One region of the Shewanella sp. SM20 genome, then DNA from elsewhere that is predicted to be linked to it. Evidence: riboswitches for the same ligand, from Rfam matches in the RefSeq annotation. Region 1 holds a riboswitch; the other holds the start of a gene.
The links. A riboswitch is a leader RNA that binds a small molecule or an ion and turns the genes downstream of it on or off. The one in region 1 is predicted to bind cobalamin.

Region 1 (8,274 bases):
TAAATCGAATACCTCGAAACCGTTACAGGCGAGCACCACGCCGACGATATTCTTGCCGATATCGTGCACGTCACCTTTTACTGTCACCATCAAAATCTTGCCGTTAGATTGGCCTTCGACCTTTTCTAGCTCGATATAGGGGTTTAAGTAAGCCACGGCTTTTTTCATCACCCGCGCCGATTTCACCACCTGCGGCAGGAACATTTTGCCCGAGCCGAACAAGTCGCCGACCACGTTCATGCCGTCCATCAAGGCGCCTTCAATCACATCCAGTGGACGTTTCGCTTCTTGGCGAGCGGCTTCGGTATCTTCATCGATAAATTCGGTAATGCCTTTGACGAGCGCATGGGATAAGCGTTGGCTCACCGGCCAGCTGCGCCATTCTAAATCTTCTTTCTTGCCCACCTGCGCGCCATCACCGCGGAATTTCTCTGCGATTTCAAGTAACTGCTCGGTATTGCTTGAGCCTTCAACTGGGCAGGGCAAGTTAAGCACCACGTTTTCGACCCGCACTTTAAGCTCAGGATCGATATCGTCGTAAATGGCTAACTGACCTGCGTTGACAATGCCCATGTCCATACCGACTTTGATGGCGTGGTACAGGAAGACCGCGTGAATCGCTTCGCGCACTGGGTTGTTACCGCGGAACGAGAACGACACGTTCGATACGCCGCCCGAAATCATCGCGTGGGGCAGGGTGGCTTTAATCGCTTTAATGGCATCAATAAAATCGACGGCATAGTTGTCGTGTTCATCGATACCTGTGGCGATGGCGAAAATATTCGGGTCGAAGATGATGTCTTCTGGCGGAAAGCCGACCTTATCGACCAGCACCCGATAGGCGCGGGTACAGATTTCGATTTTACGCGCTTTAGTGTCGGCCTGACCCTGTTCGTCGAACGCCATGATAATGGCCGCCGCGCCGTAGCGTTTCACTAAGGTGGCTTGCTCGATAAACTTGGCTTCGCCTTCTTTAAGGGAAATCGAGTTAACTATGCCCTTGCCTTGAATACATTTGAGGCCAGCTTCGATCACTTCCCACTTAGAGGAGTCGATCATAATAGGTACGCGACTGATGTCGGGCTCAGAGGCAATCAAGTTTAAAAACTTGTGCATGATCTCGGCGCCATCGAGCATGCCTTCGTCCATGTTGATGTCGATGATTTGCGCGCCGCTTTCGACCTGCTCGCGGGCGACATCGAGCGCCTGCTCAAACTTGCCTTCTTTGATCAGCTTTAAAAACTTGGCCGAACCTGTAACGTTGGTGCGCTCACCCACGTTAACGAACAGGGATTGGGCGTCGATAGTCAGTGGTTCCAAACCGGCTAAGCGGCAAGCTACGGGAATATCGGGCAACACGCGCGGGTTATGTCTGTCGACCGCTTCACGGATCACGCGGATATGTTCAGGCGTACTACCACAACAACCACCGATAATATTGAGCATGCCTTCGCGCGCCCAATCTTCGATCACGTTCGCCATATCCTCTGGGGTTTCATCGTAACCGCCAAACTCGTTCGGCAGGCCTGCATTCGGATGCGCCGACACATAACACTCGCTGATGCGGGATAATTCTTCCACATAGGGGCGCAATTCTTTTGGCCCAAGTGCACAGTTAAGACCGATAGATAAGGGCTTGATATGACGAAGGGAATTGTAAAAGGCTTCGGTCGTTTGGCCAGTCAGTGTGCGGCCAGAGGCATCGGTAATGGTGCCCGAAATCATGATCGGCAATCTGTCTTTAGAATGCTGACCAAATAAGTCATCGAATACGGATTCAATTGCGAACAGCGCGGCTTTGGCGTTTAAGGTATCGAATATGGTCTCGACCATAATGATATCCGCGCCGCCTTCAATCAGCGCCTTAGTAGATTCTTTGTAAGCAGTCACTAACTCATCGAAGCTGACGTTGCGATAGCCAGGGTCGTTCACATCAGGGCTAATCGAACACGTACGGTTAGTGGGGCCTAACACACCGGCGACGTAGCGTGGAATGCCTGTGGCAGCAAAGGCTTCATCACAGGCTTCACGGGCGAGGCGCGCGCCGACTAAGTTAATTTCGGCGGACAGCGACTGCATGTCGTAGTCGGCCATGGCAATAGTAGTAGCATTAAAGGTGTTGGTTTCAATGATGTCGGCACCGGCGTTTAAGTAGTCGGTGTGAATCTGTTTGATGATGTGGGGTTGCGACAACACCAATAAATCGTTGTTGCCTTTGACGTCAGTGTGCCAATCTTTAAAGCGTTCGCCGCGATAGTCCTCTTCTTCCAGCTTGTAGCCTTGGATCATAGTGCCCATGGCACCGTCTAAGATCAGAATGCGCTCTGCAAGCTGTTTGCGTATGTCTGCCAATATCTGGCCGGCTTTGGTAGAGGGTATCGTCATAAATAATTACCTTAAATACAGCTAAGTTAAGTCCAAAAATCGGCCATTGTTATGCTAAGTGCATTTTATTGTCGTCAGCCGACATTTTTTGAATACTTGTTCTTAAAAATTTGTTTTGGACATTTAAACGTATAGACGTCCATAATACGCGACTTATGATTGTCAGGGCAAGATGAAAGTCAAAGGCATTAGGAGCGAGAATCGAGAATCAAGAATTTAGGCCCTCGGCTTTAGTTCTTAGTATCTAGTCCCTAACTAAAAAGGCATATATGAAACAAGTTCGATTGTTATTGTTGCGCCACGGTGAGTGTGAAGGCGGCGCCATTTTACGCGGCCGTGTGGATGTGCCTTTAAGCGAAAAGGGCTGGCAGCAAATGTCGGCAGCGGTTGAGGCGCAGGCAAGTACCTGTAGCGCGATTTACAGTTCGACTTCACGCCGCTGCGCCGAATTTGCCCAAGCCTTTGCCGCCGAATTGCATTCGACGGCGGCGCTGGTATCTGAGTCAAGGCCATTGCAGGCGCAGTTTTTGTCGGGTTTACAGGAAATTGATTTTGGTGATTGGGACGGTCGTCGACTCGATGAGCTGTATCAGCAAGAGGGCGAACGTTTAGCGGCCTATTGGCAAAACCCTTGGCAAACTCCGCCACCCAATGGTGAAACTATGGCAAGTTTTGAGTCGCGGGTGAATGGGACGATTGACCAGATACTCGCCGCTGAGTTTGAACGATTGACCCTTGACTCACATAAAATGGGTAATGAAAACAGTACCGTTAATGAAAACTGTGACAATATGCCAGCCACTCAAGTGTGGGTCGTGACCCACGGCGGGGTGATCCGTCACTTAATGGCGCGTGCCTTAGGGGTTGAACGGGCGGTGGGGTTTTATAGTCAACTCGATTTACCCGTGGCGGCCGTGGTGAGCATTAATGTGCTGCAAGATGAACTGGGTGCCTGCTATTGGCGTTTAGCTTGGCCGAGTGGGCGCAGGTGTTGAGGCCTTATTTCACGACCTAGGAGTTATGGTGTAGGCGTGATTGTTTGGCGAGAATAAGCTGACATGAAAATATTCTGATTTAAACAGCATTGCCTAATAGGATAGATGTAGGATAATGCTTTTCCCTGACGTTTGAACGAGATAGCGTATTACATGCGCAATGAGTGATAACGTCGCAGAAATAGGTGTTGGGAATAGACTCTCTTTGTTCGAATCGCTCCGTTGTTTTTATTCACAGTGGCGTTGTTAACAAAGAGCATATCAACCCAAATATAATAGGGAATCGGGGAGCTGCTCGTCAGTCAGCCCGAACTGTGCCCGCAACTGTGAGTAGTGAAAAAGATCTCGAATCTTCTTCCCTACGAGTCAGGAGACCTGCCTATTTCTGTTATCGCTGCGTGCAGCCTTAGTTCTCGAGCGGGTGACTCGAGGGAGCAGATGACAATGTGCACAACCTTTTTTTATACAGGTTTGGACTCGATAGGAGCGCCGCTTAGGTGAAACTTTCCGCAATCCAAACTAATAGCCCCGTGAATGTGAATGATAGTGACACTAACCCGTCATTGAGCCCGTCAGTCGCGCTCAATGTGAGCCAGTTGAGCTGGTGTATCGATGGCAAAACCATTCTTTCCAATATTAACTTTACGCTGCCAACGGGGCAGATGCTGGGGTTGATTGGCCCTAACGGTGCGGGCAAGTCTAGCTTGTTGCGATGTTTGTATCGGTTTGTTCGCCCGACTCAGGGCAAAATTACCCTTTTTGATCAAGATATTGAGCGTTTGTCGCCCAAGGCGTTTGCCTGTCGCGTTGCCGTAGTGCAGCAGGATACACCGCACTATTTTGACCTCACCACAGAGCAATTGGTCAGCATGGGCTTAACGCCCCACAAGGGCATGTTCGATACCAATTCGAGCTGTGATACTGAGCGTATTGCTAAGGCTTTAGAGAAAGTCGGCTTGAGCCATAAGATGCACCAACAATATGAGCACTTATCTGGCGGTGAAAAGCAACGCGCCTTAATTGCCCGCGCCATAGTGCAGCAGCCGCAGCTTTTAATCCTCGATGAGCCAACGAACCACCTCGATGTGCGCTATCAAATTCAAATCCTCGAATTGGTGCGTAGTCTTGGCATCAGCGTGATTGCCTCTATTCATGATCTTAATTTAGCCAGTGCCCTGTGCGACAGTTTGTTGTTGATCCATAACGGGGAAGTCAGCGCTATGGGGACGCCAACCGAAGTATTAACCGAGGCGCGAATTGGCGATGTGTTTGGCGTGTGTGCTCAGGTATCGCCCCATCCACAACATAAAAAGCCCTTAATCAGCTATTTTTATGGTTACCACCATATAGATCATGGCCTGAACGAGCGAGGCGAGGGTGGATGACTCAGGGGAGTAAACAATATTTCATCTCATATTTGGGACGTATCGTGACACCGTTGACGAGACAACAACTGATGCTGCTCGTATTAGGTGTCATCACTTTGATAACGCCTATTGCCGCGACGAGTTTTGGTGCGGCGAACATCAGTTTTACGGATGTTATTCAAGTATTTATCAATAAGGCGACGAACCTCACTCAAGCCAATGGCATGACTGAGCGCATTGTGATGGAGCTCAGGCTACCGCGCATTTTACTGGCTTTTGTGGCGGGTGCGGGTTTGTCACTGGCGGGCAGTGTGTTGCAAACCGTGACTCGCAATCCGCTCGCCGATCCCTATTTGTTTGGCATTAGCTCTGGCGCGTCCTTTGGTGCTGTGGTGATGTTGACCTTATTCACTGGCTCTGGATTTTTTGATAATGCGGGCATGGCGGCACATTCTGGGCTTTTTAGCGGTTCGGGCGCCTTGTCTGGTTTGCTTTGGTTTAGCTTGCCCTTGGGCGCTTTTATTGGTGCGAGTTTGTCGGTGCTAATAGTGCTGGCTTTGTCTGGGCTTGGGCTCAATAGCCAAGTGGAGCGCATGTTGCTCTCTGGTGTGGCGACCTCCTTTATGTTCGGCGCATTAACGAGTCTGCTGCTGTATTTCGCCAGTCCGCAGGCGACAGCCTCTGTGCTGTTTTGGAGTTTAGGCAGTTTTTCAAAGGCCAGTTGGTCCTTGTTAGTACTGCCGACACTAGTGATTGGTGCGAGTTTATTCATTATTTTAGGCATGAAACGGCAGATCATGGCGTTGCAGGCGGGGGATGAAACGGCGCATACCTTAGGGGTGAATGTGCCTAAGCTGCGGCTCAATATGTTGCTGCTCTGCTCCTTGATTACCGCTATTTTGGTGGCTACCTGCGGCGGTATCGGTTTTGTCGGGTTAATGATCCCCCATACAGTACGCATGCTGTTTCCCGGTCGTCAGCCGATTTTATTAACGGCGCTGGTGGGCGGATTATTTATGGTGTGGATTGATGTATTAGCGCGCTGTTTACTTGGCAATCAAGAGTTGCCTGTGGGCATTATCACGGCGGCCATAGGTAGCATGTTCTTTTTGCTGATTTTACGTAAACGCAGAGTCATGGCGTAATCCTAGAGTCATCTAGCAAGCGCAAACTGGCGAGATAATCAGCATTTCTGTTGATATCTGCCCCGCGATTGGAAATGCAAAATTGGACATGTTCGTCATAGACGCGGGATGCGTTGTGGTTATTTAATGTAGATTACAAAGTGGAGTGTGGATGTCTCAGTCAGCCGTGTCTTTTCAAATAAGCCCTGTGAGTAAAGCGCAGGATCTGGTGATTCTGCAGAAAATTGATCTTAAGACTAAGCCGCCCGGTGCCTTAGGTCAGCTCGAATCCTTAGCCTTGCAGATTGCCCGCGTGCAAGCGACTGATTTGCAACAAACGGAGCAGCCACAAACGGATGTGCTCAAAATAGTCCATCCAACCATGTTAGTGTTTGCGGGGGATCATGGCATTGCCGCAGAAGGCGTGTCGATTGCCCCTAGCGAAGTGACTCACCAAATGGTGCAAAACTTTGCCCATGGCGGCGCGGCGATTAACGTTTTTTGTCGGCAGGTGGGCTTTAAGCTCGAAGTGATCGATTGCGGTATTTTAACGCCAGTTGAAGGGGTTGAAGGCATTATTGATCAACGTCTTGGTGCTGGAACGGGGGCAATCCATTTAGAGCCAGCAATGGCGCTTGAAACCGTCGATAAAGGCTTTGCTATGGCGCGCGATTTGATTGAACGTCACCATCAAGCGGGTTGTAACTTAGTCGCCTTTGGTGAAATGGGCATAGGCAATACCTCCTCTGCTGCGGCCATTATGGCGGCGATTATGCAGCTGGATGTGATTGATTGTGTCGGCCGTGGTACGGGCATTAATAGCGAAACCTTAGAACGTAAACTGATGCTGATTGAGCTCGCGTTATTGCTGCATCAAAGCGCCTTAACTGGACCTAAGTCAGTGTTAGCTTGCCTAGGAGGCTTTGAAATTGTGCAGATGACGGGGGCTATGTTAGCTGCCGCTGAACGTAAAATGCTGGTGGTCGTGGACGGTTTTATCGCGACAGCGGCAGCATTAGTCGCAGTGCAAATCGCCCCCAATGTGCGTGATTATTTGATTTTTGCCCATCAATCCGATGAGCAAGGTCATCTGCGAATGTTAGAATTTTTGCAGGCTAAACCTTTATTATCCCTAGGGCTGAGATTAGGCGAAGGTACGGGGGCGGCCTTGGCATTGCCGCTTATTCAAGCCTCAGTAAATTTTTACAATCAAATGGCGAGTTTTAGTGATGCGGGGATTGAGGCTGTTGTATGATGTGCTCTGCTAAGTCGCTTATTTTACTTATTTAAAATAATAGCCTTTAGCCAACCGTTTTAATTTTAAACCTTGCAGCAAGTGTGAATTCACTAAGGATGCTTTATGTCAGAACGCGAAAGCTGGCACAAAGAGATAGATTTATTTTTAGTTGCCATGGGCTATTTTACCCGCATTCCTATGCCTAAGTGGGTCGAAGTCGATAGCGATAAGTTGAATAAGGCCAGCCGTTATTTCGGTCTCGTCGGTCTTCTGGTCGGCTTGTTAAGCGCCATAGTGTTTTGGCTGACGCAGAACTGGCTCCCCGCCGGCGTTTCTGTTCTTTTAGCTATGTTGGTTGGCGTCTTGCTCACGGGCGGATTCCATGAGGATGGCCTCGCCGATACCTTCGACGGTTTTGGCGGGGGTTGGACGGCTGAAGACAAGCTGCGGATCATGAAAGACTCGCGCCTTGGCAGTTATGGCGCACTGGCGCTGATGTTGGCCCTGCTGCTGAAATGGCAGTTGCTAGTCGAGTTGGCCCTGTACGATCCTGTCGTTGCGGGTTCAGCACTTATCGTCGCGCACACAGTGAGCCGTGTGGTATCAGCCAGTATCATTTTTAGCGAAAAGTATGTCCGCGATGACGAGACCAGTAAGTCTAAGCCGCTATCGCAACATCAAGGCATTAATGAGCTGCTTATCCTGATCGCCAGCGGCGTATTAGTGCTGTTATTCCTCAAGGGGTTAGCGGCATTGTCATTGCTATTGGTGATGATAGGACTGCGCCGTTTGATCATAGTGATCTTTAGACGCCAGATTGGCGGTTACACGGGTGATACCTTAGGCGCGGCGCAGCAAATATCTGAAATCGTGTGTTATTTTGTATTGCTCGTTGTGGGTAACATACTGTGATCCACCTCGTCCTAGGCGGCGCCCGTAGCGGTAAGAGTCGCTACGGCGAAGCCTTAGTGCGTCAGTACACTGCGCTCGGCTTCGATGCATGCTATGTGGCGACGGCGCAGGCGCTAGATGATGAAATGGCGACACGTATCGCCAAGCATCAAGCGGGACGATCGGACGATGGTATCGAATGGCAATTGTTTGAAGAGTCGCTCGCCCTCACTGCACTGCTAAAACGGTTAGCAAAACCTGGGCGAGTGATTTTA
Region 2 (8,274 bases), on a different contig from region 1:
TTTGTGGGAAGGAGCCAATGGTGGTGGTCGGCAACAGAGGTAAACGGTATTTCTGCTGCTGCACTGCTTGGCGTACGGTGAAATCACTGACGCGCTCATAATCGGCAGATGTCAACGCGGCAACGCGGGCAATCACTTGACTGTCGGCAGCCTGCGCTTTCGCCTCGCGGCGCGCCAAACTGGTTTGCACAATCTCTTTTGCCGCGATAGATTCAGGTGCCAGTAGCAATTGGCGCACATTGGCCAGTTCAAGTAATTTTTGCTTCGCAAACGCGAGTTGTTGACGCAGCGCGGGCTCAAGCGTGGCTTCCACATCTAAATCCACAGGGCTGTGCAGGAGTGAGCAAGAAGTACCGATCCACAAGCGATCTCCGAGATCACGGGCAACCGCGCCTATGCGTTCGGCAATCAAATCCGCCTCTGCCGCCCACACGTTGCGACCATTGACCACACCCACCGACAAAATTTGATCTCGACCAAGCGCATGGGCAAAGACAGCCAATTGATCCGGCGCTGTGACTAAATCGACATGCAACCCCGCGACCGGCAAGGCCGATACCAGCGCTTGATGGTGTGCGATACCGCCGTAATAACTGGTAAGAAGGATCTTCACCTTCGCAGTGCTGAGGGCTTGATACGCCTCAGTCATCGCCGCTTGCCATTCGCCATCCAATTCCAATGCGAGAATAGGCTCATCGAGCTGTACCCATTGCACTCCCAGAGCAGCAAAACGCACCAAAATGTCAGCATAAGCAGCTAATAAATTGGGTAATAAGCTTAACTTATCAAACTCTTGGCCCACGGTTTTAGCAAGGAACAAGTAGCTAACAGGGCCGAGTAGCACAGGTTTTGCTTTATAACCTAAGGACTGCGCTTCGCTAACTTCATCAAAGAACTGCTCATAGGCAATCGAAAACTCTTGGTTTTGGCTGAGCTCAGGTACCAGATAGTGATAGTTAGTATTGAAATACTTGGTCATTTCAGAGGCTGGCGCATCTTGGCCCGTTGGCGCTCTGCCGCGGGCAACACGGAATAAAGTATCGAGATCGATTGCCCCTTCACCACGATGACGATCAGGAATGGCATTTAAAGTCGCGCTTAAGGTCAGCACTTGATCATAAAAGGCAAAATCACCTACGGGAACTTGCTCAATGCCAGCAGCAGCTTGCCACTGCCAATGGGTGCGGCGAAGTTCACTCGCCACTTCACGTAATTGTGCCTGAGTGCTCTCACCACGCCAGTATTTTTCTAAGGCAAATTTCAATTCACGACGACGCCCAATACGGGGAAACCCAAGACTATTTAATTGCATACTCTATCTTCCTTTATTTGAGATAAGCCATATTCGGCACTTACACCCACCAGATTGTTTTCTCTTGGCACTTTTCAGCACTTCAGCCTGATAAATAACAATGGGCGTCTGGACGTCTAGAAGTTTATTGTGTTAGTCTCTATTCCAGCAACCGAATTGATTTCAAGCACAACATGAGCGAAATTCACTTGGAGTGAACATGATCGAACTAAGACACCTGCGAACCTTAATGGCCCTGAGAGAAAGCGGCAGTTTGGCGGGCGCAGCCAAAAAACGTTTTGTCACTCAATCCGCCCTCTCCCACCAGATTAAGGAGTTGGAGCAAAGGATTAACTCGCCCATTTTTGTGCGTAAGAGTAAGCCACTGTCATTCACCCAAGAAGGTGCACGCCTGCTGCATCTGGCCGAAGAGATTTTGCCTAAGGTGTTAGAAACCGAGACAGATTTGAAGAATGGGCTGGAAACCGAAACCAATCAGTTGCGAGTCGGCATTGAGTGCCATAGCTGTTTTCGCTGGTTAATGCCTGTGATGGAGCAATTTAGACAAGATCATCCGACAGCCGAGTTAGACTTGTCGAGCCGCCACTTGTTCGACTCGCTCAATGCCTTAGAAATGGGTGAACTGGATATTGTATTAACCTCAGATCCTGTGCCTGGGCATTCACTCGCCTACCAGCATTTGTTTGATTTTGAAGTGAAGTTAGTGGTTGCTAAGGATCATCCTTTAGCGAAAGAAGCCTATGTCACCCCTAAGCAATTAGCACACTTGCCTATTATCAGTTATCCAGTGCCGTTGACACGTTTAGATATTTATCGCCACTTTTTAGAGCCTGCGGGCATAGAGGCAGGCGAGCAAAAAACCTGTGATTTAACCATGATGTTATTGCAACGCATCGCCTGTAAAGACGGCATAGCCGCACTGCCAAGTTGGTCGATAAATGAAGGACATGGACTGAGTCTCGCTACGGTAAAACTCGGCCAAGAAGGCTTAAAACGCCCGCTATTTGGCGCCTATCGCCGCCACAGTGCTAACTCTGCATTGATCCAAAATTGGTTACAACTGGTGGCGAGGGAAGGTTTATCCCGCCAGCAGAAGACGAATTAATGCGGGTGACATAGAGTAAAAAGCCTGCGAATGCAGGCTTGTTTATTGAGTCAAATGACTATTTCATAGCATCGACAAATTACAGCGGATTCATCAACAATCCACGCATAGACAAGACACGGCGCAGTATCAACCCTGATGAATTAGGATTACGGGTCTGACGCAAATTATGGGCGATCATAAATTCTTGACGCAGATCCTGATCGAGATCTAACGCCTCGAACGCTTCGATGGTTAAGGTCTGTTGTTGATTATCAATCAATGACTTAATCACACTTAAAGGAAATGACTGTTCGGCATTAGCATTTAAATAGGCAAATGCGGTCAGTGCGATAATTTGGCCGAACACACTGAACAGAGCTAAGGTTTGTACTTCGTCAGCATCAACCTCCACACCTTCCATATCCGCTAAGCTATCTACCGCATCCGTTGCAATATCTTCAGTCAGCTTCCAATAACCTTGGACCAACTTTTTATAGGGCTGTGGCAGTTCATCGAGGCGTTCTTTTAAATAGAACGTAAAGGCGTAGCGATAGATATTAACTTGACCTAAGCGGATCAAAGCTTCTTTCAACGAGCGAGTTTTGTGATTTTCCACTACAGCAGCCTGTGCGGAATTACTGCGCATAAGCATGTGCGCTGCCAATGCGGGATCGCTCGAGATAATGTCAATCACATTACGAATGTCGCCTTCAGCAAGGATCGCTTTTTTGAGTGGAATTAGAATCCCTCGGCGGCCAATCACTTGCTCTTCGTTCGCTATGATAGCTCTAACTTGAGTAAAAACCTGTTGCTCAAGATCAGTCATAAGACACTTTACACCTGTTTATTAACAATAAGATGATTCGGTTACAGCTCACATCATACCTAAAATACTAAGAATTTCAGCCATAAACAGCAGAGTAAAATATAAATTACTCCTATTTAGTAATGACTGCCCGCTAACACTATAGATAACGACAATTAAACCACTCTACTAAAACGATATTCAAGACTATACCTATTTTAAGATTTATTCTTTGAACTCAGCGTAAAAAATAAAAAGCCAGACTGAGTCTGGCTTTGTTATTAGATAGCTCATTAATATTTAGAAGCGGTAGCCCACAGTGAAACGAATATCGCGACCTCGACCAGAATAGTAACTATCCCCCCAATCGCCACCGTAATAACCTGCGCTAACATAATCTTTATCGAATACATTATCGATACGCAGACTGGCAAGCCAAGCATCACGATTATAATTCAAGGCTAAATTACCAAGCACGTAACTTGCTAGCTTATCACCTTGATTAGCGTTATCGCCTTCGATAAAACGATCCCCCGTGTAGATAGCTTCGGCAAATACTTGGAAATGCTCAGCAAAATCCATGCTGACATAACCGCGTCCCGTGTGTTTTGCCACCCAAGACAGCTCTTTGCCATCGTTAGCACCATCGGTAAATTCGGCGTCGGTATAGTTATATTCCAGCCCTAGCTGCAGCGCTTTAGTGATCTGCCAATCCCAATCGGCACCCGTGCCATAACGACGAGAAGCGTCGGCATTTACGTTTGCACCGTTGAAATTTCCACCTATGGGTTTAACTGCACTCGAGTCATAAACAATTTCATCCTCTAAATCGAGACGATATAGGCTGACTCGCAGGGTTTGACTAGCGACAGCCCAATCCCAACCCGCCTCATAGGAACGGCCTGTTTGCGGCTTTAAGCCAAATACGCCCGGCGATGTATAAGCTTGCTCATCCACTTTGGCAAAACGGAAGTTATCATCAGCGCGCACATAGAGTCTGTGCTCCGCAGTTGGGCGGTAATTTAAACCCAGTTCGAATGCGTGGGCATTTTCGTCTAAATCCATGCCATTAGGATAGACATTGCCATCGACTAACTCGTCGGTCACACGCGCATAACGGCCACCCACAACGTAACTTAAAGTATGGCTTAAAGGCACTGTAGCTTGTAGATAGGCGCTTTGCATTTGCTGCACATTACTGCGCGCCATAGTGTCAAAATCAGCCTTACCACGGCTGATATCTAAGCCAGTCACTAGGTTTAGCTCGCCTTGACGCGTACTGTAATTCGCTAACGCTTTAGGGCTAAACATTAACAGTGAGCGTGTGTTATGGCTGTTCGCCCCCCAATTAAGAGAAGACACTAAGGTATCGCTGTAATCTAAATCCGCCGCCAGCGCCCAGTTTTGATTAAGCTGATGCTGGTAACCCGTTCGCGCCGCAGTGGTCATCTCGTGGGCATACTCTACCTTATTTGATGAAGCACGGGGATCGTCTTTAAATTGCTTTTCAGTAAGCGAGCCCGGATTTTCACGATCGTTATCGTAGTAGCTGGTTTCAACAAAGAACGAGTCTGTGGCTGTTTTATATTGAATGCGGCCAAGAATAGAGCCGGTTTCGTTGGCATTATGCTGGCGATAGTTGTCACCTTGGTTGTAACTACCGGTGAAAAAGTAACGCCAATCTTTGTTGATCGCGCCAGACACATCACCACGACCTTCATAGGTATCAAAACTGCCGCCGGATAACTGCACGCTGCCGCCAGTATTTTCAGGGGACTTAGTGACAATATTAATCACCCCGCCCACGGCTTGATCGCCATAAAGTACACCTGCACTACCCGATAAAATTTCAATACGATCCACTTGATTAAGCGGAATGGCATTAAGGCTAGGCGCTGCGATATCGATATTATTGAGACGACGACCATCAAGTAAAATCAGCGTGTTATTAACGGCAGTGCTGGCGCTAAAACCGCGCATCGCAAAGCTAGTTCCAATATTGTTATCCGAAATTTGAATACCGCTTTGACCGCGTAAGACGTCGGTCAAATTAGTCGCGCCACTCATTTCAATTGCCGCGGCATCAATCACATTCACATTGGCGGCAATATTTAACGGGGTCTTATCAGAGCGGCCGATCACGACAAGATGCTCGTCGACTTTAGCTGTGCTGGTATCGTCAGCCGCCACAGCGGGCGCGATAATTGAAAAACTGCATAGGCTGCCGATCAGCAGCGCGATTTTTGTTGGATTTGTTCCCATTTTACCTTTAACTCCTGCAAGGAAAACGGGGCATTGACGCCACGATACCGTTAATTCAGTCGTAAATACTGACGGTGATTATCGCATTTTGAGATCTGCCCACCGAAATCTCAAAAACACCTTTAGGGCCGGTCTCCGGACTTAGGCTATGTTAATCCATTAAAAGTTAGATTAACGCGAGACTGACCTTTCACATTCTGACTTTCGGGTTCAGTCTTGAACACACCAATCAAACGCGGTCTTCTCTCACCTTTTACCGTTGCGGGGGCAGTGCCAGAATTTCACTGGCTTCCCGATTATCTCACGACACTATCATCGTAAGCACCACAGAAGGTTGACTCAAAATTAGGTTAAAAGGGCGTACAACCTGTTAACGCCCAACAAGGCTCAGGGCATATCAGACCTGAGCGCGCGCATTATAGACGTCTATACGGATGAAAGTCCATTAATCTCAGATTAGCGAGAAAACTCACATGAGCTAGAAAACACCATCCCAGTTTTTTGCCGCAGGTTTTGGTCTGTCTTTGCTCAAAATCGCCTGACGCTGCTCAGGGGTTTCACATTGGGCAACGGGGGTAAAATCCAGCGGTTTAATCACTAACGAGTCAGCAGGTTGCACTGGCGACTTGTCGAACATTGGCAAATTCATCGACCAAGAGACCAACTCCCCCTTTTCGCTGATGCCAACATAACCGTCATTTGCGCCATCTAACCAAGTAAGGCGCGGAATACGTGCAATCAACTTCTCCACATTTTCACGGTTGGCGCGATAACCAACAGGCACCACTTTGCCATCGGGACGCGTAAACACAAAGGAGGCTGGCCCTCGAGTAATGACGCTGCCTTCCTGCCAATATTTATCAAGAATCTCTTGGGCATAGTGAAACCCAAACATATGAGCGTAATCAGTATCGTCGGCCACTATTTGCGGCACGGCCTTATCCCGCAGTAATAAAAAGCCTGAGCCAATGCTGATAATCTCTTTTACCCCTGTGATATCGGTTTTTTTAATCCAATCGACACCACAGTTAATCCCATCGCCCCAAAAATGCGCATCCCCCGTAGGGCTTAAAATCGCAAAGGCACAATTGTTTGCCGTCATACTCGCCACATCCTTTAAGGCGCTGCGGATCGAGTAAGCATCACTGCGCCAACCCCAACTCACCACAGTGCCGTCCTTTTTCAAGGCGGCATAGGTGTGTTGAAAATATTCGATCTTCGCTACATCCGTAAGCTGCGGGAGTAACTTTTTCATATTGGTCGACTCTTCAACCTGCCCCCAAATCACAGCACTGCCCTCTTTTTTGAGGGCGACAAAACTGCGACCTCTGGCAAAGATATCGACAACATCAACTAATTGATCCTGCACATGTAAGCTATTGCCGCCGTAGGGGCCATAACCCCAAGTATGCACCTTGCCATTGGCATCAAGGGCGGCAATGGCCTCTTGATTGGTGAACAACTTGGTAATATTGGTCATGCGGTTTTGTAGGGCTTTGTCGAGGCTATATTTCCCCGCATTGCCCCAGTACACCACAGTGCCATCTTGACGTAACGCGGCAAACCCATCCTTGACTGGGACGATTTGCTTAACTTGCTTAAGCTGCTCCGTCACCTCCCGGCTATCACCGCCAGCATAACTGTCACCCCAAGTGATCACCTCACCAGATTGTGTTAACGCCGCAAAGGCCGAACTGTTGGTGACCACAGTCTCGACTGCGGGTAAATCACAGGGAATATGGCGATACTGTGGACTCGGATTTTCCTTAAATTGGATGAGTTTACCGTTATCAAACTGCAATAAGGATTCCTTATCATTTTCGAACACGGTTAAGGGTTTCGGCTGACTACAAGCCGTTAATTGCAGGGCGATTAAAACTGACACGAATGCCAAAGGGCGAGGAATTGAATAAGACTGCATAACTTATTTCCTTGTCGTTGCTGAAAACGTGAGTTGCTGAATATGTTGCGCTACTTTATCCGATAATGACTCGATTATCGGCCTCAATGCGCGCTGAAAACCATGATTCATATCTAACCGAGACAATAGTGCTTGTGCATGTTTATCAGTGGTCTGCGCGCTATCAAGGCTGAGGGTTTGAAGCGCCATCGTCTGGCCAAATGCCGCTAAAATCACCGCTTGCACAGGGCTAACACTTGGCTCCGGCGCGCTACGCGTATCATCGAGCACCCATTTAACTAACCAAAGTAAATATTCGATACGGGCTGCAAGGTCGACACTGCATTTTTTTTCATCCTCCAAGCCAAAACTGAGCTCCTTGGCATAACAAAGTGCCTCCAATGCCTTGAGCTTTTCTGCCGATAATGTCAGTGCAAAAGGGAGCTGCGCAGTGCGAGTCATCAGCACAAAGGTTGCCAAGGTTCTTGCTGTTAAGGCTTGATTGCAACGGGCTAACATCGCGAGCGCTAAGTCGTGAAACCCTAATGAAATCAAGCGATAAAAGCTAATCATCACAATAGTTTCATCTATCGATTCCAGCTGTTTTTTGCTTGGTGCAGATTGCATTTGGGCAAATAAGGCAACAAAACTTGGGTATAACTCAGGGCAATGGCCAATATGGTCGGCCGCTTCCCATACCAGAATATTAGCGGCTGGGTGGCGCCTGTAGGTTTCAAGCAAATTGATAATTCCAACGTAATCTTGCTGATCCCCTAAACGCTTGAGTATTGGGATATAACGAGACTCAGCCCAGCAAATTCTTAAAGGAGTCGAACAGAAATAGCCCACCAGCAAACCCAATAATAAGCTTGCAGTACCAAAGGCAAAGTCCCACTTGGCGAGATCGC

Region 2: linked by a shared signal. The riboswitch ahead of L5M18_RS11315 (TonB-dependent receptor) and the one ahead of L5M18_RS19215 (ABC transporter ATP-binding protein) in region 1 are both predicted to bind cobalamin.

Annotation. Positions count from the first base shown of each region.
Region 1 is NZ_JAKKRK010000057.1:4,342-12,615, forward strand. It holds gene metH (methionine synthase) at 1-2,385, opposite strand, end outside; gene L5M18_RS19210 (histidine phosphatase family protein) at 2,655-3,380, shown strand; cobalamin riboswitch at 3,602-3,778, shown strand; gene L5M18_RS19215 (ABC transporter ATP-binding protein) at 3,878-4,765, shown strand; gene L5M18_RS19220 (FecCD family ABC transporter permease) at 4,762-5,892, shown strand; gene cobT (nicotinate-nucleotide--dimethylbenzimidazole phosphoribosyltransferase) at 6,044-7,126, shown strand; gene L5M18_RS19230 (adenosylcobinamide-GDP ribazoletransferase) at 7,232-8,020, shown strand; gene cobU (bifunctional adenosylcobinamide kinase/adenosylcobinamide-phosphate guanylyltransferase) at 8,017-8,274, shown strand, end outside.
Region 2 is NZ_JAKKRK010000023.1:33,176-41,449, forward strand. It holds gene metE (5-methyltetrahydropteroyltriglutamate--homocysteine S-methyltransferase) at 1-1,312, opposite strand, end outside; gene L5M18_RS11305 (LysR family transcriptional regulator) at 1,512-2,417, shown strand; gene L5M18_RS11310 (HDOD domain-containing protein) at 2,497-3,225, opposite strand; gene L5M18_RS11315 (TonB-dependent receptor) at 3,505-5,466, opposite strand; cobalamin riboswitch at 5,575-5,810, opposite strand; gene L5M18_RS11320 (hypothetical protein) at 5,945-7,387, opposite strand; gene L5M18_RS11325 (hypothetical protein) at 7,391-8,274, opposite strand, start outside.